One region of the Pseudomonas sp. AC193 genome, then DNA from elsewhere that is predicted to be linked to it. Evidence: riboswitches for the same ligand, from Rfam matches in the RefSeq annotation. Region 1 holds a riboswitch; the other holds the start of a gene.
What was found. Region 1 has a riboswitch for manganese ahead of ACZZ0D_RS01545 (TMEM165/GDT1 family protein). Riboswitches for the same ligand answer to the same signal wherever they lie in the genome.

Region 2: another riboswitch for manganese. It lies ahead of mntP (manganese efflux pump MntP); the one in region 1 lies ahead of ACZZ0D_RS01545 (TMEM165/GDT1 family protein).

Annotation. Positions count from the first base shown of each region.
Region 1 covers NZ_OZ409832.1:314,998-319,800, forward strand. Annotated here, with positions in the region: gene ACZZ0D_RS01535 (SOS response-associated peptidase) at 1-198, shown strand, start outside; gene ACZZ0D_RS01540 (M48 family metallopeptidase) at 506-1,324, shown strand; gene ACZZ0D_RS01545 (TMEM165/GDT1 family protein) at 1,474-2,058, opposite strand; yybP-ykoY riboswitch at 2,147-2,271, opposite strand; gene ACZZ0D_RS01550 (class I SAM-dependent methyltransferase) at 2,322-3,320, opposite strand; gene ACZZ0D_RS01555 (2-hydroxyacid dehydrogenase) at 3,353-4,318, opposite strand; gene ACZZ0D_RS01560 (LysE family translocator) at 4,561-4,803, shown strand, end outside.
Region 2 covers NZ_OZ409832.1:1,966,053-1,970,855, forward strand. Annotated here, with positions in the region: gene ACZZ0D_RS09080 (thiamine pyrophosphate-requiring protein) at 1-919, shown strand, start outside; gene ACZZ0D_RS09085 (DUF72 domain-containing protein) at 1,005-1,748, shown strand; gene mntP (manganese efflux pump MntP) at 1,751-2,314, opposite strand; yybP-ykoY riboswitch at 2,321-2,491, opposite strand; gene ACZZ0D_RS09095 (hypothetical protein) at 2,689-2,907, opposite strand; gene ACZZ0D_RS09100 (lysozyme inhibitor LprI family protein) at 3,023-3,379, shown strand; gene ACZZ0D_RS09105 (MFS transporter) at 3,483-4,803, opposite strand, start outside.

The sequences.
Region 1 (4,803 bases):
ACGCAGTCGGCGTCGGGTCAGCGCCGACCGTTGATTCTGGATGAGGCGGGGCAGGCGGCGTGGCTGGATCCCGAGACGCCGTTGCATGTGTTGCAGGCGTTGCTGGCGAGTGAGCCGGCGGTGTTGCGGGAGCGGGTGTTGGCGAATCTGATCAATGATCCGAAGCTCAATGGGCCGGAGTGTTTGACGCCGGGTTGAGTTGTCTGGTCTATCAAGAGCCCCTCACCCTAACCCTCTCCCAGAGGGAGAGGGGACTGATCGGGGGATATTGACGCGATGCACCGACCTGAACCTTCTGTTTTGAATCCATAATCGCCACGCTTTCTCAGGTCGATGTATGGCGCAAGACAACTCGGTCAGTCCCCTCTCCCTCCGGGAGAGGGCTAGGGTGAGGGGCTTTTGAACTGTGGGACATGTCTGAAAGTCACTGCAACACGTCCGTTGTATCTGGCGTCGATACAATTACCCGCCTAGGATACCCGGCAGGTTTTCAGGGAGCTTTTGAATGAACAAGACATTGGTTGTAAGTGCACTGAGCGCAGCGTTGTTGCTGGCCGGTTGTCAGTCGGTCAACACCACCAGCGGCGGCGCCGTGGGTGTGGAGCGCAAGCAGTACATGTTCAGCATGCTGTCCTCGCAAGAGGTCGACCAGATGTATGCCCAGTCGTATCAGAAGACCGTCGGCGAAGCGTCCACCAAAGGTGTGCTGGACAAGACCAGCAGCGACGCCAAACGCGTTCAGGCGATCGCCGACCGTTTGATCGCTCAGGCGCCGAACTTCCGCCCCGATGCGGCGCAATGGAAATGGGAAGTCAATCTGATCAAGAGTGACGAGCTCAACGCCAACTGTGGCCCCGGCGGCAAGATCATTTTCTACACCGGGCTGATCGACAGCCTGAAACTCACCGACGATGAAATCGCCGCGGTCATGGGCCATGAAATCGCCCACGCCTTGCGCGAGCACGGCCGTGAGGCGATGTCCAAGGCCTACGGGATTGAAATGGCCAAGCAGGGCGCGGGTGCGTTGCTCGGTCTGGGCCAAGACAGCCTGGCGCTGGCCGACACCGTGGCCAACTACGGCATGACGCTGCCGAACAGCCGCGCGAACGAAAACGAAGCCGACCTGATTGGTCTGGAACTGGCCGCCCGCGCCGGCTACAACCCGAATGCCGCGATCACCCTGTGGGACAAGATGAGCAAGGCCTCGGAAGGTTCACCACCGGAGTTCATGAGCACTCACCCGGCATCGGCTAGCCGGATTGCTTCGTTGCAGGCAGCGATTCCAAAGGTCATGCCGCTTTACGAACAAGCCCCGAAATCCTGATGAATTTGCAGTGAGGCTGATGGCCCCTTCGCGAGCAAGCCCGCTCCCACACTGGATGTGCTTGAGCACATAATCTGTGTCCACTGCCATCTAATGTGGGAGCGGGCTTGCTCGCGAAGAACGATCACGCGGTTTATCGACGTGCGTTGTTAAACCCAACCACTGCTCTGCATCGCTTTGTACACCGCGACAATTGCCAGAATCATGAACGCCGACGCCGCGAGGCGACGGATCAGGGTCAGCGGCAATTTGTCGGCGGCAAAGTTACCGGCCAATACCACCGGCACGTTGGCAATCAACATGCCCGCCGTCGTCCCGATAATCACCAGCCACAAGTCAGGGTATTGCGCGGCCAGCATCACCGTCGCGACCTGAGTCTTGTCACCCATTTCAGCCAGGAAGAACGCAATCAGCGTGGTCAGGAACGGCCCGAACTTACGTGCCGTGCTGCTTTCATCGTCGTCCATTTTGTCTGGCACCAACGTCCACAGCGCCGTGGCCGTGAAGCTCGCGGCGAGGATCCAGTGCAGCGTCGCATTCGAGAAGAAACTGCCGAACCAGGCGCCTACCGCACCGGCTGCTGCGTGGTTGGCCAGGGTCGCGGCGACAATACCGGCAATGATCGGCCAGGGTTTGCGGAAGCGAGCGGCGAGAATCAGCGCGAGCAGTTGCGTCTTGTCGCCGATTTCGGCCAAGGCAACGATTGCGGTGGGAACGAGTAACGAGTCCAGCATCAGGATTTTCCTAAGGGGCGGGTCGACACGGCTATGACACGTACAGCCTTCCCGCCCCGGGTAAGGTGTGCGTGTCATAGGTCTTGTCAAACCCTGCGATCCGTCTGATGCGGACGCTTGGGTCGCATACGCCATGATCTGAGGATCAAGTATGTTGACGTATGCCGGACGAGCTTGGCGCTCGTGGGAGACTACTCCCCTAGGACGGAGCGGATTCTGCCTAGGCAAATCCGATTGAGCAAGCCTCTTTTTTGAAAGAAGTTCTAGCCGCGCTTGGCCCGGTAAATCCGGAAGCCATTGCCTTCGGCCTTGATCGCGCACACGCCTAGATGCTCTTCGATCAGCGGTTGGTACTTGAGGAAACTGTTGGCGACCAAGCGCAGTTCGCCACCGTTTTTCAGATGTTTGGCCGCTTTTCGCAGCAAGTTCTCGGTGGCGAAGTAATCAGTGTGTACGCCGACATGGAACGGCGGATTGCTCAAAATTGCGCTCAAACCCATCGGCGCCGCATCGATGCCATCGCCTGTCAGCACCTCGGCCTCCAGACCGTTAGCGGCCAATGTCAGACGACTGCTGGCAGCGGCAAACGCGTCGACATCAAGCAGCGTCACCTGATTATGCGGATAGCGACGCTTCACCGCCGCGCCCAACACACCCGCGCCGCAACCGAAGTCGAGCAGATGGCCACTCGGCAATTTGTCCAGATGTTCCAGCAGCAGGGCGCTGCCGCGATCAAGACGACCGTGGCTGAACACGCCCGGCAGGCTGATCACTTTCAACGGGCCTTCGGCCAGCGGCAATTCATAAGTCTGCGCGAGGCTTTCCAGCGATTTCGTTTCTGGCGCGTTGGCCACGGTGACTTGCCAGAGCTGGCAGTGACGCGCGCTGTCGAGTTTGCGCGGCTTGCCGAACGGATTGAGCTGTTTCGACGCGCCTTCGATGCCGCTGCGTTTTTCCCCGACCAGAAAAACTTCTCGACCGGCCAGACGCGAGGCCACGGCGTTGAGGATGTAATCGGTCAGATCCTTGGACTTGGGCAAGAACACCACAGCGCTATCAAACTCACGCTCCGGAACATTCACGCCGAAATGGCTGCGACCTTCGAAGCGAGCGTCCAGCGCCGCTTGATCGCCGGCATGCCAGCACCAGCCGAACGCGTTGGGCAAGCGCCCGAGCAGATCGTCGGCGGGCAAACCGGCCAACAACAACGAACCTTGAAACAACTCGGGCTGACGAAGCAGTACTTCACTGCGCGGATCCATAACTGCTCCTCAAAAAAAAGTGCCGCAGTTTATCAACTGACGACCCGCAGCGCCTTACCGCTGAAGAACGCCTGAGCGTTTTCGGTCAATTGACCGACGATGCGCTGGCGCGCTTCAACACTGCCCCAAGCGTTGTGCGGCGTAACGATCAACCGTGGAATGTCCGCCGCGAGCAACGGATTGCCCTGGGTCGGCGGCTCGACGCTCAACACATCCGTCGCCGCGCCGCCGAGGTGACCATTACGCAGCGCATCGGCCAACGCCTGTTCATCGATCAAACCGCCACGCGCGGTGTTGACCACGAAGGCGCCGGGTTTCATCGACGCCAGTTCGCGGGCACCAATGAAGTGGCGGGTGTGCTCGTTGAGCGGGCAGTGCAGGGTGAGGGCGTCGATTTGCGGCAGCAGTTCCTCCAGCGGCAGACGATCCGAGCGGGCAGGGCGCCCGGGGATCTGTCCGAGCAAAACGCGCATGCCGAAGGCTTCGGCCAGTCGCGCCACCGCGCCACCGAGTTCGCCGTGACCGAGCAAACCCAGGGTTTTGCCTTCCAGTTCAACAATCGGATAGTCGAGCAGGCAGAACTGTTTCGCCTGCTGCCAGCGACCTTCGCCGACGGCTTTCTGATAATCGGCCAGACGCGTGGCGAGGTTGAGCAGCAGCATGATCGTGTGTTGCGCCACCGACGGCGTGCCGTAACCCTGACAGTTGCACACGGTGATGCCGTGAGCGCGGGCGGCGGCGAGGTCGACGTTGTTGGTGCCGGTGGCGGTGATCAGGATCAGCTTCAAATCAGGGTTGGCAGCCATCGCGGCGGCGTCGATCAGGATCTTGTTGGAAATGGCCACGGTGGCGCCTTGCAGGCGTTCGCTGACTTGCTCGGGCAGGGTCTGGGCGAAGAGTTGCAGATCGCTGAAACACTCGCGCAACGGACTGAGGTCGAGGTCGCCAAGATCGAGCGACGGGTGATCAAGGAATACGGCGCGGCGCGTGTTCGTCATCAACTGTACCTTTTAGGCTTTGAGCGTTGGGCGTAATCTGCCGAGCCTACCAGATGAAACAATTGGTTACTCAGTGCCATAGGTACTCGCAATACCTGTGGGAGCGGGCTTGCTCGCGAAGGGGGCGAGTCAGGCGAATAGAGGTTGCCTGACACACCGCATTCGCGAGCAAGCCCGCTCCCACAAGGAGCCGCATCTATACAGTGAATCCAATTTTCCTGATCAATTTCAGAGGAGCCCCCATGTACTGGACCGAGTTCTTGACCGTTGCACTGATCCACCTGCTGGCCGTCGCCAGCCCCGGCCCGGACTTTGCCGTGGTGGTGCGCGAAAGCGTGACCCACGGGCGTCGCGCCGGTACCTGGACGGCACTCGGTGTCGGTACGGCGATTTTCCTCCACGTTGGTTATTCGCTGCTGGGCATCGGCCTGATCGTGTCGCAATCGATCGTGCTGTTCAACGCGTTGAAATGGGCGGCGGCGGCT
Region 2 (4,803 bases), 1.7 Mb from region 1:
CAAAGAGGGGCAGGCGCGTGGTGTGCAGATTGATCTGCAGCCCGACATGCTCAGCCTGCGTTACCCGATGGAGGTCAATCTGGTCGGCGACGCGGCGGAAACCCTCGCGGCGTTGCTGCCGTTGCTCGAACAGAAAAACTCGGGTAAGTGGCGCAAGAAAGTTGAAGGCTGGCGCGGTAGCTGGGAGAAAACTCTGGAAAAACGCGCGATGGCCAAGGCCAAGCCGATCAATCCGCAGCGAGTGGTCTATGAGCTGTCACCGCGAGTTCCGGATGAAGCGATCATCACCAGCGACTCCGGTTCGTGCGCCAATTGGTTCGCCCGTGACTTGAAAATTCGTCGCGGCATGATGTGTTCGTTGTCCGGTGGGCTGGCCTCGATGGGCGCTGCTGTGCCTTATGCAATCGCCGCTAAATTCGCCTATCCCGAACGCTCGGTGATTGCGCTGGTGGGCGATGGCGCGATGCAGATGAACAACATGGCCGAGCTGATCACCGTCGCCAAATACTGGCGGCAGTGGAAGAGCCCGAAATGGATCTGCGCGGTCTTCAACAACGAAGATCTCAACCAGGTGACGTGGGAACAGCGAGTGATGGAGGGCGATCCGAAGTTCGAGGCGTCGCAGAACATTCCCGATGTGCCGTATCACTTGTTCGCCATTTCCATCGGCCTGAAAGGGATTTTCGTTGACCGCGAAGAGGACGTAGCAGGCGCATGGGAACAGGCTTTGGCTTCCGATGTGCCGGTGCTGGTCGAGTTCAAAACCGACCCGAACGTGGCGCCGCTACCGCCGCACATCAAGCTTGAACAAGCGAAGAAATTCGCCACGACGTTGCTCAAGGGCGATGCGGACGAGGCGGGGATTCTGGTGCAAACCGCCAAGCAGGTTTTGAGCTCAGTTCTCCCTAGCAAAAAATAACGTCCCCCTGTAGGAGCTGCCGAAGGCTGCGATCTTTTGACGTTGTTTGTAAGATCAAAAGATCGCAGCCTGCGGCAACTCCTACATGGGAGTGGAGTTTCGGAGGTGCTGTTTGATTTTCATTGGGTGTGCCGGCTGGAGTCTCGGGCGTGAACATTGGCCGGCATTTGCGGAGGAGGGCACGCATTTGCAACGCTATGCGGCGCGGCTCAACTGCGTGGAAATCAACAGCTCGTTTTACCGCCCACATCGCCGCTCAACCTATGAACGTTGGGCGGATTCGGTGCCGGAGGGGTTTCGCTTTTCAGTAAAGGTGCCCAAACAGATTAGTCATGAACGCCGGCTCATGGACTGCGACGAAGAACTCGATGAGTTCCTGGCGCAGTGCAGCGGTTTGGCTGATCGATTGGGCTGTTTGTTGCTGCAATTGCCGCCGTCACTGGCATTTGATGCGGTCAGTGCCGAAGCGTTTTTCAATGCGTTGCGCCAGCGCTTCGACGGCGACGTGGTGCTGGAGCCGCGTCATGAGTCATGGGTGGCTGCCGAATCATTGTTGATCGCTTACCGGATCGCTCAGGCTGTGGTCGATCCGTCGCGCATCAGCAGTGATTCTTCCGCGGTTGGCTGGCACGGAACGCGTTATTGGCGGCTGCACGGTTCACCGCGCATTTACCACAGTGCTTACGATGACTCCTATTTGGAGAGCCTCGCCAACGTATTGCAGGCCGCCGATGCGCATGGCGCGACGACCTGGTGCATTTTCGACAACACCGCCAGCGGGGCCGCGCCAGGCAACGCGTTGGCACTGACGGCGCCGTCTAACGGCTAATCTCAGACCGCGAGATGCTCATACAAAATCGTCGCACCGACGATCATCAGCACCACACCGCCAACGATTTCAGCACGTTTGCCAACCATAGAGCCCAACACCCGGCCGAGCATCACGCCGATGGTCACCATGGTCATGGTCGCCAGACCGATCGCCGCCGCAGCCACCCAGATATTCACGTCGACAAACGCCAGGCCAACGCCCACGGCAAGGGCGTCGATGCTGGTGGCAAACGCGGTGACGGCGAGAATCAGGAAGGAATGCGAACCCGGTTTTTCTTCTTCCTCTTCTTCATGCTTCAGACCGTTGTAGATCATGTGCAGGCCGAGCACCACGAGCAGGGTGAAGGCGATCCAGTGATCCCATTCGGCAACCCATTGGCTCGCGGCTTGGCCGATCAGCCAGCCGATAATGGGGGTGATGGCTTCGATCACGCCGAAGATCAGACCGGTACGCAGGGCTTCCGTGAGGCGAGGTTTGTGCAGGCTGGAGCCTTTGCCGATGGCGGCTGCAAACGCATCCGTGGACATGGCCAGCGCGAGGAAAATGAGGGAAACAGGATTCACGGAGATACTTCCAGTCGGGCTATGAGTCAACGACACAACCACACGCCCGACTTTAGGCATGGATGTGTCGTCGGTCTCACCAACCAAAAGGTGTTCGCACCACGGCATGTTGCCGAGAATGTTGATACGAACGCTTCCGCAGTGCACGGAAACAGGCTACTCCCCAACGAGGTGCGGGATCATAGGCGGGGGAGTATGAAAATTTCGTTAAAAGGCCAGCTCAAGCGGGTATTTGCATTTGACAGCGAACTCTGTGGCGAGGGGATTTATCCCCGTTGGGTCGCGCAGCGGCCCCTCTTTAAAAGCTGGGAGCGCTGCGCACTCCAACGGGGATAAATCCCCTCGCCACAAGGTTATCTGTCAAGCAGCAAACCTTAGTTGCCATCCGCCACTTTGCGTTCAATCTCATCGACCTTGCGCTGCAGCGTCTCGGCATCCTGCTCTTTCACCCGGGTAGACGAAGGCGTAATCACCTCATCCACACCTTTGGTGTCGTCATCGTGGTCTTCAAGATCACGCTCGACCACGTTCACCGGTTTGCCGGATGTGTCGGTAGGTGGGGCATTCGGGGTTTTGTCGTCGTTGCTGTTCATGGTGGTGACCTCCAGTGGTGTAAACATTGGAGGCGGTGGTTTGGCAGGCGTTCAGAAACTTTGCGCTCATGCATTAGCCCAAGAGGGATCAATCGCTGTCTGGATGACCCAACCCATGCGCAACAAAACTCTACTTTCAACCGTGTTCGGCTTGTCTGCCCTGATCATCGGCCATGCTGCTTACGGCGCCAGTTTCGACTGCGACCGGGCCAAAGCTGCCGATGAAAAAGCGGTGTGCGCCAACCGCGCGCTCAACGACATGGACGTGAGCATGGCGCTGCTCTACAAACTGGATCGCCGGTTTCTGCCGATGGGTGGCCGTGGTGCCTTGATTGACGAGCAACAGGCGTGGCTGAAAACCCGTGGCAAATGCGCCGCTGATGTGAAATGCCTCACCGACGTTTATCAGCAGCGAATTCAAGCATTGCAGCAGATCATCGACACCCGCGTGGTCACCCAGGGCCCGTTCTGACACCGCAACACTCCTGTAGGAGCTGCCGCAGGCTGCGATCTTTTGACCTTAAAAAACACAATCAAAAGATCGCAGCCTGCGGCAGCTCCTACAAGGGGGCGGGTCAGTCTTTGAGAATGTCGCGATCCTTGGTTTCCGGCAGGAAGAACGTACCCAGTATCGCCGTCATCACCGCAATCACGATCGGGTACCACAAGCCGTAGTAGATATCCCCGGTGGCCGCGACCATCGCGAACGCCACCGTTGGCAGGAACCCGCCGAACCAGCCGTTACCGATGTGATACGGCAGCGACATCGAGGTGTAGCGAATGCGCGTCGGAAACAGCTCCACCAGCCACGCCGCAATCGGCCCATACACCATGGTCACGTAGATCACCAAAATGGCCAGCAACAGCAGCACCATCGGGTAATTGGTTTTTGCCGGGTCGGCTTTCTCTGGATAACCGGCTTCTTTCAGCGCAGTGCCCAGTGTCGCGGTGAAGGCATCATTGCGGGTTTTGAAGTCGGCGGCGGGCAGGGCGCTGCCGTCGAAACTCTCGACGACTTTGTCGCCAATACGCACTTGCGCCACGGTGCCGGGTTCGGCGGTGACGTTCTCATACGGAATCGCCCGTTTCGCCAACAGCGTCTTGGCCAGGTCACAGGAACTGGTGAATTTGGCCTTGCCCACCGGATCGAACTGGAACGAACACTGTTCGGGGTTGGCGATCACCTTGACCGGGTTTTTCTCCTGAGCGATGAACACATCAGGATTGCCGTACTGGGTCAGCGCATGAAAGATCGGAAAGTAGGTCAGCGCCGCCAGAATGCAGCCGACCATGATGATCGGCTTGCGCCCGATGCGGTCGGACAGGCTGCCGAAAATCACGAAGAATGGCGTACCGATCAACAGTGATCCGGCGATCAGCAAGTTGGCGGTTTGCGGGTCGATCTTCAGCGTTTGCAACAGGAAAAACAGCGCATAGAACTGCCCGGTGTACCAAACCACCGCTTGCCCGGCCGTGCCGCCGAGCAACGACATGATCACCACTTTGAGGTTGTCCCAACGGGCGAATGATTCAGTTAGCGGCGCTTTCGACGCTTTGCCTTCGTCCTTCATTTTCTGGAACACCGGCGACTCGCTCAGTTGCAGGCGGATGTACACCGAGACGATCAGCAGGAGGATCGACAGCAGAAACGGAATCCGCCAGCCCCACTCTTCAAACGCTTCAGTGCCCAGCGCGGTGCGGCAGGCGAGTATCACCAGCAGCGACAGAAACAGGCCGAGGGTCGCGGTTGTTTGAATCCACGAGGTAAAGAAGCCGCGTCTATTACGTGGCGCGTGTTCGGCCACGTAAGTCGCCGCGCCGCCGTATTCACCGCCCAGTGCCAGGCCTTGCAGCAGTCGAAGGGTAATCAGAATCACCGGTGCAGCGACGCCAATG